DNA from 3 places in the Solibacillus sp. FSL H8-0523 genome. Region 1 is predicted to be linked to each of the others. Evidence: predicted binding sites of a transcription regulator. Region 1 holds the regulator's gene; each other region holds the start of a gene.

Evidence for each region. The regulator LexA, encoded in region 1, represses DNA repair genes until DNA is damaged. The targets are predictions, from matches to a motif close to CGAACATATGTTCG.
Region 2: the regulator LexA is predicted to act here: its motif matches at 2,566-2,579, upstream of uvrB (excinuclease ABC subunit UvrB).
Region 3: the regulator LexA is predicted to act here: its motif matches at 2,931-2,944, upstream of NSQ62_RS11765 (DUF6731 family protein).

What each region holds. Positions count from the first base shown of each region.
Region 1 covers NZ_CP150291.1:2,801,444-2,805,883, reverse strand. The annotation lists gene NSQ62_RS13960 (5'-3'-deoxyribonucleotidase) at 1-139, shown strand, start outside; gene NSQ62_RS13955 (gamma-glutamyl-gamma-aminobutyrate hydrolase family protein) at 343-1,059, shown strand; gene NSQ62_RS13950 (gamma-glutamyl-gamma-aminobutyrate hydrolase family protein) at 1,056-1,754, shown strand; gene lexA (transcriptional repressor LexA) at 1,799-2,422, opposite strand; gene NSQ62_RS13940 (LysM peptidoglycan-binding domain-containing protein) at 2,582-2,932, shown strand; gene NSQ62_RS13935 (recombinase family protein) at 2,919-3,575, shown strand.
Region 2 covers NZ_CP150291.1:637,438-641,877, reverse strand. The annotation lists gene uvrA (excinuclease ABC subunit UvrA) at 1-503, opposite strand, end outside; gene uvrB (excinuclease ABC subunit UvrB) at 510-2,492, opposite strand; gene NSQ62_RS02945 (IDEAL domain-containing protein) at 2,635-2,877, opposite strand; gene NSQ62_RS02940 (competence protein ComK) at 3,048-3,536, shown strand; gene NSQ62_RS02935 (hypothetical protein) at 3,540-3,890, opposite strand; one part of gene prfB (peptide chain release factor 2) at 4,040-4,440, opposite strand, start outside.
Region 3 covers NZ_CP150291.1:2,368,909-2,373,348, reverse strand. The annotation lists gene NSQ62_RS11790 (hypothetical protein) at 1-306, opposite strand, end outside; gene NSQ62_RS11785 (hypothetical protein) at 637-870, shown strand; gene NSQ62_RS11780 (sigma factor-like helix-turn-helix DNA-binding protein) at 1,066-1,596, shown strand; gene NSQ62_RS11775 (hypothetical protein) at 1,652-2,149, shown strand; gene NSQ62_RS11770 (hypothetical protein) at 2,512-2,703, shown strand; gene NSQ62_RS11765 (DUF6731 family protein) at 3,025-3,993, shown strand; gene NSQ62_RS11760 (hypothetical protein) at 4,021-4,440, shown strand, end outside.

The DNA.
Region 1 (4,440 bases):
TAGCCCACGTCAATTGGCGTCGTTTAAAGGAACTGGTATTTTATATTCAATGCCTTACAATGCTGCAGAAGAAGGTTATAAACGCGTGCATAACTGGAAAGAGATCAAGGCGTACTTTGTCGAACAACTACAAAAATAAGTTCTAGGATGAATCCGGTTGTATGGATTCATCTTTTTAGTGGATAGGAAAGTATAACTTTTTCAAGGAAATCCACATAAGAAAAGACATAATTTCGCGCTATTTGGCGCGAAATGTGTTTTTCTAATTTTAAGTCGTGTCATCTCCTGTTATAATTTGAATAGTTTGAATAATTATCATTTTCTGTAAAGGGAGATAGAGAGATGAAACCGGTAATTGGCTTAACGATGTATGACATTGATAAAAAATTAGATATCAACAATGCCTATTTAGATTCAATTGAAATTGCAGGTGGGATTCCGATCTGTTTACCTAATGCGACGGAAGAAAACGTGGATGCTTTATTAGACCGAGTGGACGGTATCGTTTTAATTGGTGGCGAGGATATTGATCCAGAGCTATTTGGCGAGGAGCCACATCCAAATATCGGTCGTGTTGTACGTAAGCGTGACGACAGTGACTTATTGTTGATGAAGCGTGCATTTGAGCGTGATCTACCAATCTTAGGTGTGTGCCGCGGGATGCAAATTATGAATGTCTTTTTTGGGGGTACAATACTGCAAGATATCCCGTCGCAAGTTGAAGGGGCAATTGGTCATAAGCAAGCGTCAAAGCGTGGTGCACTCGCACATAGTGTAGAAGTATTAACACCAAAAATGAAGGTGATTTTTGAAGATGAGGTGTTTCGTGTTAACACGTTCCATCATCAATCAGTAGGGGAGCTCGGTGAAGGGCTTATCTTATCTGCTGTAGCAAAAGATGGGGTCATTGAAGCGATGGAACATGAGGATCATCCATATTGTATTTCCGTACAATGGCACCCAGAAGAACTTGCGCCAATAGGCAATATTCATGCGCAGCGCCTATTTTCAAGCTTTGTAGAGGCATGCCAAACGTCATTAGTAGGAGGAAAACCATGAAACCACTTATTGGTTTAACAATGCACCCAGTTGAAGGCAAAATGGAAATTAATAATACGTATATTAATGTGATTAAACGCGCGGGTGGGATTCCTCTTTGCATTCCGTATTTAGATGAAGAAACGGTAGATTCTGTAATAGATAGTTTGAATGGTGTGTTATTAATTGGGGGCTATGATGTCAACCCACTTATCTATGGCCAAGAGCCACATCCAAAGCTTGGTATGGTCATTGATGAGCGTGATCAAAGCGAGATCTTAATGGCGAAAAAAGCATTTGAACGCAAGATGCCACTACTCGGGATCTGTCGCGGGGAACAAGTAATGAATGTAGCTTTTGGCGGTACATTATATCAAGATATTGATACACAAGTAGAGCATGTGTTGAAGCATACACAGGCTTCAATGCGTCATGAATTAACGCATACAGTCGAACTGTTCCCATCAAAATTACAGCAAATTATTGGCCAAGATTCGATTTTAACGAACTCTTTCCATCATCAAGCGGTTGATGCCATTGCGCCAGGATTTTTATTGAATGCACGTGCAAAAGACGGTGTAGTAGAAGGGATCGAACATCCCGAGCATCCATATTGTATCGGTGTTCAGTGGCATCCGGAAGGGTTACAAAATGATATACCGTCTGATAAATTATTTAAAAGCTTTATAGAAGCAGCGATTCACTATAAAAGCTAAAAAAAATCCACTATCATAATTTGCTGATAGTGGATTTTTATGGATTAGTGAACGTTTCGATATAAACCTACTACTTTACCTAAAATTGATACTTGATTTACAAGAATAGGATCCATTGAGCTGTTCTCAGGTTGTAGACGGAAATGTGTTTTTTCTTTATAGAAACGTTTTACCGTTGCTTCGTCTTCCTCTGTCATCGCGACAACAATTTCTCCGTTATCTGCAGTAGATGTTTTCTTCACGATTACATAGTCACCATCTAAAATGCCAGCTTCAATCATCGATTCACCCATAATTTCAAGCATGAATAATTCATCTTCTGCTGCACCGTACTTATCTGGTAAAGGGAAGTATTCTTGAATATCCTCAATTGCTGAAATCGGTAAACCTGCTGTGACTTTCCCGATTAATGGCACATGAATGACACTTGATTTAGAGACAATTAAATCGTCCTGATCTAATACTTCGATTGCGCGTGGTTTGGTAGGGTCGCGACGAATAAGCCCTTTACTTTCTAAACGAGCTAAATGCCCGTGGACAGTTGAACTAGAAGCTAAACCTACAGCCTCACCGATTTCACGCACTGAAGGGGGATAGCCTTTTGAACGAACTTCCTCTTTTATAAAAGCTAGAATTGCTTGTTGCCTTTTAGAAATTTTTTGTGTCAACGAACTCACCTCTTTATATTGCTATTTTCTTAGATACAGTATAGCAGTATGCGAACAGAAATGCAAACATAGGTTCGAGAAAACAGTTGACAAAAACATATGTTCGTATTATTATGAGAACAAACATTCCGAACATACATTCTTAAAGGGGTTTATACGATGAAAAAATTTAAATTAAACAGCTTCACATCAACGTTATTCGCATTTTCTGCATTACTGTTCGTATTTTTACTGTTAGATGATGAAAAAATTGAAACATACGAACACGTAATGATTGAACAAGGTGATACTTTATGGTCGTTAGCTGAAACATATCGTGGTAAAATGGCTAAGCACGATTGGATCAACTTTGTAAAAAAAGAAAATGGCTTACGCGATGAAAAAGTTGTCTTTGGACAAATTTTAGTCGTACCGGTAGAGAAGGAATCTTACTATATTGCCAATCTAAATCAAGTTGAATCATCGGAAGACAAGACAGTTAAGGTAGCGAGAAATAATGAATCAAACTAAAGCAGTACTCTATTGCCGTGTTAGTACAGAAAAAGACACGCAAGAAACCTCTCTTGTTCGTCAAGAGGAGGAATTAAAACGCTATGCGAAATCGTTAGGTTATTCAGAGCTTAGCGTCTATAAGGATCAGCATAGTGGCTATGAGGTAGACCGTGATGGCTTACTTGATATGCTTGATTTTATGAAAGAAGAAAATATAAAGGCCATATTCGTACAAGATGAAACACGTTTAGGACGTGGCAATGCACGAATGGCGGTTCTGCATTTGATTCAAAAATACGAAGCAACCGTTTATACGCTAAACGATGCAGGACCAATAGCATTAAATGAGATGGATACGATGCTACTCGAAATTTTAGCCATCGTAGAAGAATATCAACGCCGTATGCACAATGCGAAAATTCGCCGTGGTATGCGACGCGCGGTAGAAAACGGTTATATGCCGCAAAACAATTTAAAAAACCGCGGTAATATCGAAGGACGCGAGCGAAAAGATGTACCGGTCGAGGAAATTGTGCAGCTGCGCCAAAAGGGGTTAACGTTCGCAGAAATCGCGATGACGTTAAAAGGCCTCGGTATCCCAATAAGTAAAGCGACTGTTCATCGCCGTTATATTGAATATATGGAACGACTTGAAGAGTAGATACTTGCTCTTCAAGTCTTTTCTCTTTTATAGAAGTGTTGGTACTAAAATAGCTAAAGCAGCGGCAACGTTAGCAAGGCCATCACCTAACTTAGTTACAAACCATTGCTATGACCTCCAAAATATAGATCCGGTACGGCTAGCTATGAACCTTGCTCAATAATTACATAAAAATAAACGCGTATATATGCCCAAAAGTATTTGGAAGTGAAAATTGAGAAACTCCAGGTGTAAAATATGCAACAAAAGAACAGGGGAAGGAACTTGGGGAATTCGTAAGTATTAAGAAGGTACTAATCCAGCACACACCACTCCATATTGACGTAAGTAATCCATTCCCTTAATACGATGTGGATGCATATTAAAAGTTGAACAATTGGCATATACGGGCTGTGTGCTACATATTGTGTTTTTAAATATAAGCGAGGTGATCTAAACGAAGAAACGTACACACAAGCGAATTAAGGCTAGTAAAGCCATTTATAAAAAGTACGCTGAACGTTATCGCGCAAATGATTACCTAGAGCATCGAGCTCGGCGGATGTTGGCTTATACAGCACATTTAAATAAAGCGATTGCTGCTAATTTCAAACGGAAATTAATCGGAACTAACGTTAAGAACTAAGTACAGCAGGTTTACAAAAATATACCTACGCGCATTTATCGTATTTGGAACTAATAGAAGTGCCTAATATGCGTTTCAATAGTGCGTAGCTAATTAAATCATAGAGGGGGATTGGGGCATGTTTATCACAGTTAAAGAATGGCGTGCTTTATCGTTACGTAATCGTATGTTGTTACTTGAAGCCGCGGCTAATAAACGTAAGGGCTAGCCTAAAAAATTGGTGAGTTTTATTGAAACAGT
Region 2 (4,440 bases), 2.0 Mb from region 1:
ATCAGCTTCACATGTGTGCCTTTTTTGCCTTCAATTACAGGTGCAAGCAGCTGAATTTTCGTACGTTCTGGATATTCCATTAAACGATCTACCATTTGCTCGATTGTTTGCGATGAAATTTCAACACCATGTGTCGGGCAATACGCCTTGCCAATACGCGCGAATAGCAGACGCAAGTAATCATAAATTTCGGTAACGGTCCCAACTGTTGAGCGCGGATTACGGCTCGTTGTTTTTTGGTCGATTGAAATCGCTGGTGACAGCCCCTCAATCGTATCCACATCCGGCTTGTCCATTTGCCCTAAAAACTGGCGTGCGTAAGCAGATAGCGACTCGACGTAACGACGCTGCCCTTCTGCGTAAATCGTATCAAATGCTAACGAAGATTTCCCTGAGCCCGAAAGACCTGTCACCACAACGATTTTGTCGCGCGGAATTGTGACATCTATATTTTTCAAGTTATGTGCACGTGCACCTTGTACAACGATTTCTGTATTTTTCACGTAACGTCACCCCTCTGCCTTCAATTCAAAAATCATATCGCGTAATTCCGCTGCACGTTCAAAGTCTAACGCTTTTGCAGCTTCCTTCATTTCCACTTCCAATGTTTCAACCAGCTTGACTAACTCTTTTTTTGTTAGCTTTTTGCCGCCCGTTACTTTTGTAAGATACGTTTCTTCTTGTTCAGCCGCCTGTGTTGCACGAATAATCTCTGGTATTTTTTTGATAATCGTTTGCGGTGTAATCCCATGCTGCTCATTGTAAGCCTCTTGAATTTCACGACGACGCTGCGTTTCACTAATTGCCTTTTTCATAGAATCGGTCATATTATTGGCATACATGATGACATGGCCATTCGAATTACGTGCAGCACGTCCAATCGTTTGAATCAGTGAACGCTCCGAACGCAGGAAGCCTTCTTTGTCGGCATCTAAAATTGCAACGAGTGACACTTCAGGAATATCGAGCCCTTCTCGCAGTAAGTTAATTCCTACGAGTACATCATGCGTCCCTTTACGTAGCTCGCGAATGATTTCTATACGTTGTAGTGTTTTAATTTCCGAGTGTAAATATTCAACCTTTAAGCCCATTTCCTTCAAGTAATTCGTTAAATCCTCGGACATTTTCTTCGTCAACGTTGTAATTAACACACGTTCATTTCGACGAATACGCTCCTGGATTTCATCGATTAAATCATCAATTTGCCCCTCAATCGGGCGCACTTCAATGTTCGGATCAAGTAAGCCAGTCGGACGAATAATTTGCTGCACCATATCAGGTGTATGCTCTAATTCATAAGGACCTGGCGTAGCCGAAACATAAATTGCCTGACTCACCTTCGATTGGAATTCATCGAACATAAGCGGTCGGTTATCAAGCGCTGATGGTAAACGGAAACCATGGTCGACTAACACATTCTTTCGCGCTTGGTCCCCGTTATACATCCCGCGTACTTGCGGCAAGGTTACGTGACTTTCATCAACTACAAGTAAGAAATCCTTTGGAAAATAATCGAGCAACGTATACGGCGTCGCTCCGGATTCACGCAACGTTAAATGGCGCGAATAGTTTTCGATGCCCGAGCAAAAGCCCATTTCCTTCATCATTTCTAAGTCATAATTCGTACGCTGCTCTAAGCGCTGCGCTTCTAATAAACGGTCCTCTGATCTTAGTGTTTTAAGACGTTCTTCCAGCTCACGCTCAATATTTTCAATTGCAACTTTCATCTTCTCTTCACGCGTAACGAAGTGGGATGCTGGGAAAATTGCCACGTGCTGACGGTCCCCTATTATTTCCCCCGTTAAGGCATCCACTTCACGAATGCGGTCGACCTCATCACCGAAAAATTCAATACGGATGCAGTGTTCATCTTTAGATGCCGGGAAAATCTCAACGACATCCCCTCGTACACGAAACGTTCCGCGCGTAAAATTAATATCATTGCGCTCATACTGAATGTCCACTAATTTGCGTAGCAACTGATTTCGCTCTAATTCCATACCCGTTCGAATGGAAACTAACATCTCCCGGTATTCTTCTGGATTCCCTAACCCGTAAATACATGAAACGGACGCGATAATAATTACATCTTTTCGTTCAAATAGGGATGCGGTTGCGGAGTGACGTAGTTTATCGATTTCTTCATTGATGCTCGAATCCTTTTCGATATACGTATCCGTTTGTGGTACATACGCTTCCGGTTGGAAATAGTCATAATAACTTACAAAGTATTCCACTGCATTGTCTGGGAAAAACTCTTTAAATTCGCTATATAATTGGCCCGCTAGCGTTTTGTTATGTGCCATGACGAGCGTTGGTTTATTGATTTCTTTAATCACATTTGAAATGGTAAACGTCTTACCCGTACCTGTAGCGCCGAGCAATGTCTGATGACGCTTGCCCTCGCGAATGCCTTTTACAAGCTCTTTAATCGCTTCTGGCTGATCTCCCGCCGGCTTGTAGGCGGACTGAATTGTAAACGTTTCTGTCATAGTAGCTGTCCTTTCCGTCGATGTATTCATAATTTTATTTTAACATACCCATTTTTAATTGACGATTATTTTGCGAACATATATTCGAAAATCGATTTTCACCATACAAAAAAGCCACCTCGTTTAAAGGTGACTTTTTTGGTTAAGAAATCGGTGCTTCCAGTAACTCTTTTAATTCGGAAGCATACGTTTTAAAATCCCGTTCGTTTTTTTGATCTAATGAATTATCGATTAACAGAGTTAATTGTTCGATACGGTGCATGCGCTGTAATCGACTTATAAATAAATCTAAATAAATTTCATTTAACAACTTTTCTGATTGTTTTCCCGTTGGCTGTTGACCGACTGCTTTCAAAAAGTCTGTATACGAATAATATTTATCCATCGATATCACCTCGATCTCTTTTATCCATTATAAATTAAATCGCTTTTAATTTGCAATATTTTCTGAATAATTATCTTTTGGCTGAATTTTCTGAGAATAATGTTGATTTTTGACATTTCATAGCTTATTTTAAGAGTATAGTGAAAATTCAAGGAGAGAGGAGTAGTTATATGTTCGAACCAAACCCGACATCTAAATATATTATTACGAATTCAACGTATTGCTTAATTTCAAAAGCTTTCCGTAACCATGTTCATACGTTGATTTTAGACAAGCACGGTCAGATAATCGTTTCTTTCCAACCGTTGCGTGTCATTCGCCATACCTGTTCGTTGCACGGTACAACATATGAAGCGGCAAAGCATCATGCGAAAAAATTTTTCGGTCATACGCGTCACAAAATGCCGATTATGGTTGCCTATAATTTCGGTGATCCTTGTGTGATGTTTCCGTTATTTTCGCCACATTCTAAACAAAATATTTGGATCGCTGTAAATGCGATTATTAACATTGAAGAACGTAATGAATCCACACTCGTTACATTCCTTGATGGCTCTGAGCACGTTTTCCCAGTTCACTTAAAGTCATTCAACCAACAATACGTAAGAGCTGTTATTTATACGAAAAATATTATCATCCAACGGAATAGCTCGATTTAACATTCACCCCATGAAATATTCAGCAAGTAGTAACTCACTGTGGTTACGGAGGCGAATATTCGAATATCTCCGACACTCCATGACTCCTTCAAAATAAAAATGATACTCGGTAAACAAATCATCTGTTTTTCCTCTCACCAAGCGCATCTGATGAAGTTTAAAATACTCCTTCGTTTCCTTTAAATCTTGCTCAATTTTTGAACGTGTCGTGTTCACGAACTGTAAATACGGACGCGTAAACTTAAATGGGCTTTGCTCGATAATTTGCTGATCTTTTTCAAGAATGACTAACAGTAGTGGTAAGTAAATACCTGATTCATAATACGGTATCGTTCCAGAAGGGATTTGTAACATGTAAATGCCTCCTTAAATGAGAACGTTTGTTCGTATTTATTATTGCACATTTTTTCACTTTTCACAAGTATTGAATTTATCCAATTTGAATTTTCACTATAAAAAAAGGGCTCGCCTAGAAAATAATTTTCCGGACAAGCCCTTACCTATTAATATGAGATTTTCGAACGTAAATATGCTGTAATAAATTGGTCTAAATCGCCATCCATTACCGCGCCAACATTACCTGTTTCTGCGCTTGTACGGTGATCTTTTACCATTGAATATGGGTGGAATACATAAGAACGGATTTGAGAACCCCAACCGATTTCTTTTTGCTCACCACGAATTTCGTCTAATTGTGCTTGCTGCTTTTCAATTTCTAATTGATACAGCTTCGATTTCAACATTTTCATCGAGGCTTCACGGTTTTTGATTTGCGAACGTTCAGCCTGACATTGTACAACTGTACCTGTTGGAATATGCGTAATACGAACAGCTGAGTCCGTCGTATTAATATGCTGACCACCGGCACCTGTTGCACGGTACGTATCGATTTTTAAATCCTCTG
Region 3 (4,440 bases), 430 kb from region 1:
ACCTTGCAAATTATGTGTCTTGGAATAAGTACCGTCTTTCTCCAAAAGGACGTTTAAAGACCAATTTATCGTTTTCAAATAAACTTCAATTGCATGATTCGCATTGAACAAAATTGGGAAAATTAAATCGTCAGCTTGCTTTCCGCGATTGTTATTCTCTAAAATTTGTTTAACAATCACTAATGATGAATTAGCAAAGCCGCTGGCGATAACATTCATATTATGTAGATGGTCGTGACGATTTGTTCTCCAATTCATATAGGCATTTTGGTTAATATCCGCATTATCAGAAAAAATTGCTTTCATTACAACAACCCCTTTTTTTCCTTTATTGTAACATATCTTGTATTTACCAATTAATAAAAGCGAAAAAGAAGCGATTTTTCTAAGCGTAATATTCGTCTTTTCATATCCGTATAATTGATGGTTTTTATAGAATGGTGTCAATTAAAATGACGGTATGTTGCCGATTGTGGTACGTCAATTTTGACGACCTATGATAAACATAGACCGTTCAAATTCGCCAATTCCTTCTATAATATACTGCGAAAAAATAAAGAACGCTCATCATGAAGCAAGGACGTTTGGAATAATCATTTTAACTATTTGGCATTGTGAACAAAAGGAGAGAAATATATGAAGGTGATAAATTGCACGCATTGCGGTAGTGATGGTGGCTTTTATACAAAAGAAACAGTTAAAGGTAGGGCAACAGTTTACTATACGAATAACGGCGATTATGCCGAAAATCAAACGGAAATGTACAGTTTGAACAACAGTGGCGGTAAAGTAGCGCACTGTGTTGATTGCAATAAAAAGATTGGCAATAGTGCTGATTTGATTTCTGGAAATGCCGAAAAATCATACTAGGCATTTTGAACATTTTACGCAGTAACAGGCATAAAAAAAGACTCAAGCCACAGCTCAAGTCAGCAAAACTATACAAGTTCATTATACCAATTGTGGGCTTGTAACTAAACAAATAAAACCGCGGTGTTAGCAGCACCACGGTTGCCCCTTTAAATAATTGTTCGCAAACAAATTATAGCATAAGGGGGCAATCTTATGTATTTCGCAGATTTATTAGAAGAATACAAGCAGTTGTTGAAGCAGATGAAGTCAGAGGGCGTTACCAGCGGTGATTTATATCGTGAGGTTAAGCAGGCGGTTGAATGGATGGAAACAGGATATGACCCAGCGGAGTTCCGGGCAAGTACTCGCGTTGATGCTTTTCCCGTGGATCCGTACCATATGCAAACGTATATGGCTTATGCGAATGATGACCAGGACATGCTAGAGTGCATGTTGAATCTACAAAATTACATTCAGTCTCATAAAGACGAGCAGCGTTTTAAAGCAGATTGGAGCAAAGCTGAAGCGAATAAGCAAAAGGTTAATAGCGCCATGAAGGGATTAACTGCAGATGAAAAAGCAGTGTTTGTTGCGATTGAAGCCGAGCGTTTACCGTTTAGTAAGGTTGCTAGAATGCTAGGTGTTTCGAAAAGTACGGTGCAATGCTATTACAATCGTGCTCGATGCAAGATTAAGCGCAATATTACGAAGGGTACGCAAGAGAGCTTGTTTGACGCTGTATAAATTAAGAATGAAAATTATCCCTCTTTTTGGTAAATTATAAAAAGGAGGGATTATATTGATTGAAGAACAACTTTTATTACTGAACATAAATAGACTAGTTGATGAATTGAAAATTAAAGAAAATAAAGATATTAAGCATTTGAGCAAATACAAAGCGTTACAATTTGAAGTTAGGGCTTCAAAGGAGGCTATCATAGCAGGGCCGAATTTAATAGAAATATGTTCAATATTGTTTTCGACTATGGCACTGTTAGTTACGTTAATATCTCTCTCAATTAACGTAAGATATGATACGATTTATAGATTTTTGGAAATTGATAAGATAGATTCTAATGCCACAAATATATTAAACGCACAATATTTATACAAAGAACCCTTCGATGATAATTTGAAATTATTTGTTGATTTATTAATGTTTTTTGGTATTTTGATATTTTTAGTTGGTTGTTGGTATTTATATAGGCAAATGAGATTTACAAAATTGTTGAAAAAGCATGTTATTTTAGAACAATTTTTAGACGAGTACATAAAACTGGTAGAAAAAAACGGATGAGAACTGCTTTAATTTTGCCATACGATTACCCTATATATAAGAGCGCTTATTTTTACCACAAAATAAAATGAGAGCAGTATATTTCGAGAGAGGAGCGCATTAGACAGCGCTCCTTTTTGTGTGCTTACGAAAGGAGCGAGGGCAATGGCAAATTACGAGCTACGGTGCGAACGATGCGACAGACCAGCAGAGGTTGTTAGTCGCAAGGTAGGGCGGCAACGGTCGGGACATGAGACAGTTAAGAAAACATTGGCAAAGGCTTGTGCGTGTGGAGGTAGGGTTGTGCCGGTGATGCAGTAGCAGAAATGTGTTATGGAAATACCCCCCATTTGGTTTTATGATGGGGTGGGAGGTGAAATATTATGGATACAGTTAAAAGTGCACCATGTTCGAATTGTGGCGGAGTAAGTTTTACATATCCTACAAGAGTAGGGTTACCAAAAGTAACGATTGATGAACAGAAAAAAGTAACGGTAGATGTTTCAATGGTAGTGCCTGTAGATTTTATAGTTTGCAACACTTGTGATAACATTAAATTTTTTAGAGTGAAATAGAAATAGGCAAAGTCACGTTCATTCGAGCGTGACTTTTTATGTTGAATTTCGGAGGTGGTGTTGATGAGCAACGTTATTTAGTTGGTAGAATTTTAATAGGTCGATTTAAGGATGTTTGCACAATTTAATGTATGATAATATAAAAGCATCGACAATTTTCCGAAAACACCGACTTCCCTTAGATCGGTGTTTTTTCTATTTACATTTGAAATAAAAATGATAAAATAAGAACTAGTGTTCGTATTTAATGTTATTTGATTCCCTTTACTTATATGGTACAATTTGTCTGGAATTGTCGAAGTAAGCTAGGGGGTATAAAAAATGGTAAAAAAGTATGTAAGATTTAATTATTTTTCAATTAATATGGTACCGGAAAGTATTCCAACAAGTATGGGAAATAGGACTGTAGCTTCTGCTTGGGATATGAAAGAGCTACTTGATTATTTATCTGTTACAGGAAATCAATTAGACAGTGTGATAGATGTGGGAGAGTATGTAGCGGAATTTGAAAGGGAGACGTTGATCTATGATTCAACAACTGATATTTATTCTTTTCAACTAGGGAAAATGCGTGCAACAGGTATTCCTTCATTAAAAACAATAGGACAACCTAAAAAAGATATCCGCTTAAAAGACGATGAGTTTATAGGTGAGTTTGTAACTATAATCTTTGACCCTACATTCTGTACTGTTGGAATCCAATCTAACAGATACAGTTTAAATGTTAAACAGGTTGAATTATACCTTACTGAATTAAGAGCACGCTATAATAATCTAGTTGGACGAATCGATGGAATTCCATTAAAAGTAGAATTTCAACCTATACTAGATATAGCTAGAGCTCAGACTATTGGGAGCGCTGATATTTTCAGGAAATTAACGATAAAAGGTACTGATGCTATGGCCGATGCACTTGCTAGACAAGGTGTTTTAGGGGAAATTTCTGAAGTTATCGGACAAGCAAGAGGAATTAATTTTGAACTTACCATTTCATTAGGTCAGGCACCAAAAAGTGAAAGTTTAGATAATGGAGTAATTAGAGAAGTTATTCAAGGTTTCCATCAAATGGATGAAAAAGATAGACCTAAAGTGGAAATTGTCGCTCGTGAAGAAGAAGCAGCTGCTTTAGAAGTGATAAATTTAGCTGCTCCTACTTTGACAAATATCATTACTTTAGAAGTGGTTGAAAGAAAAGGTATTGGGCATGAATATATTCATCAGATGTTTAAAGAAAAATATCCACATGTGAGAGGTAGAATCGCGGCAATAAATGTACCTTTAGAAGCATAAATTTTTAATAACAAAGGAGGAGGCAATTTGAAAAGAATTGGTAAAGAGTTCTGGGCTTATTGGGAAAATAAAACTTTTTTAATGAATACCATAATATCCATTTTGCCTATCTCCTTATATTATTTTGGTTTTATGTCTAATATTCGTGAAAATACCGGAAGTATTATCACATTTGCAGTTGGTATTTTAACCGTCGATGGTGTATTTTTAACTTTACTCATAACTTTAAAATCAAGTCCAGTTATGGAAAGATTGAAAACTCATTTTTCTGGATTACACGATTATTTATATATTGAACTAAAAAAACAAATATTATATTGTTTATATTTTCTAATGATAAATTTAGCTATTGCAGTAACTGGCCCAATCGCTAATAAATTTATCATTAGTATGGGGATAATACTTTGGTCTTATTTAATAGTCCATATTACTTTAGGCTTTATATTC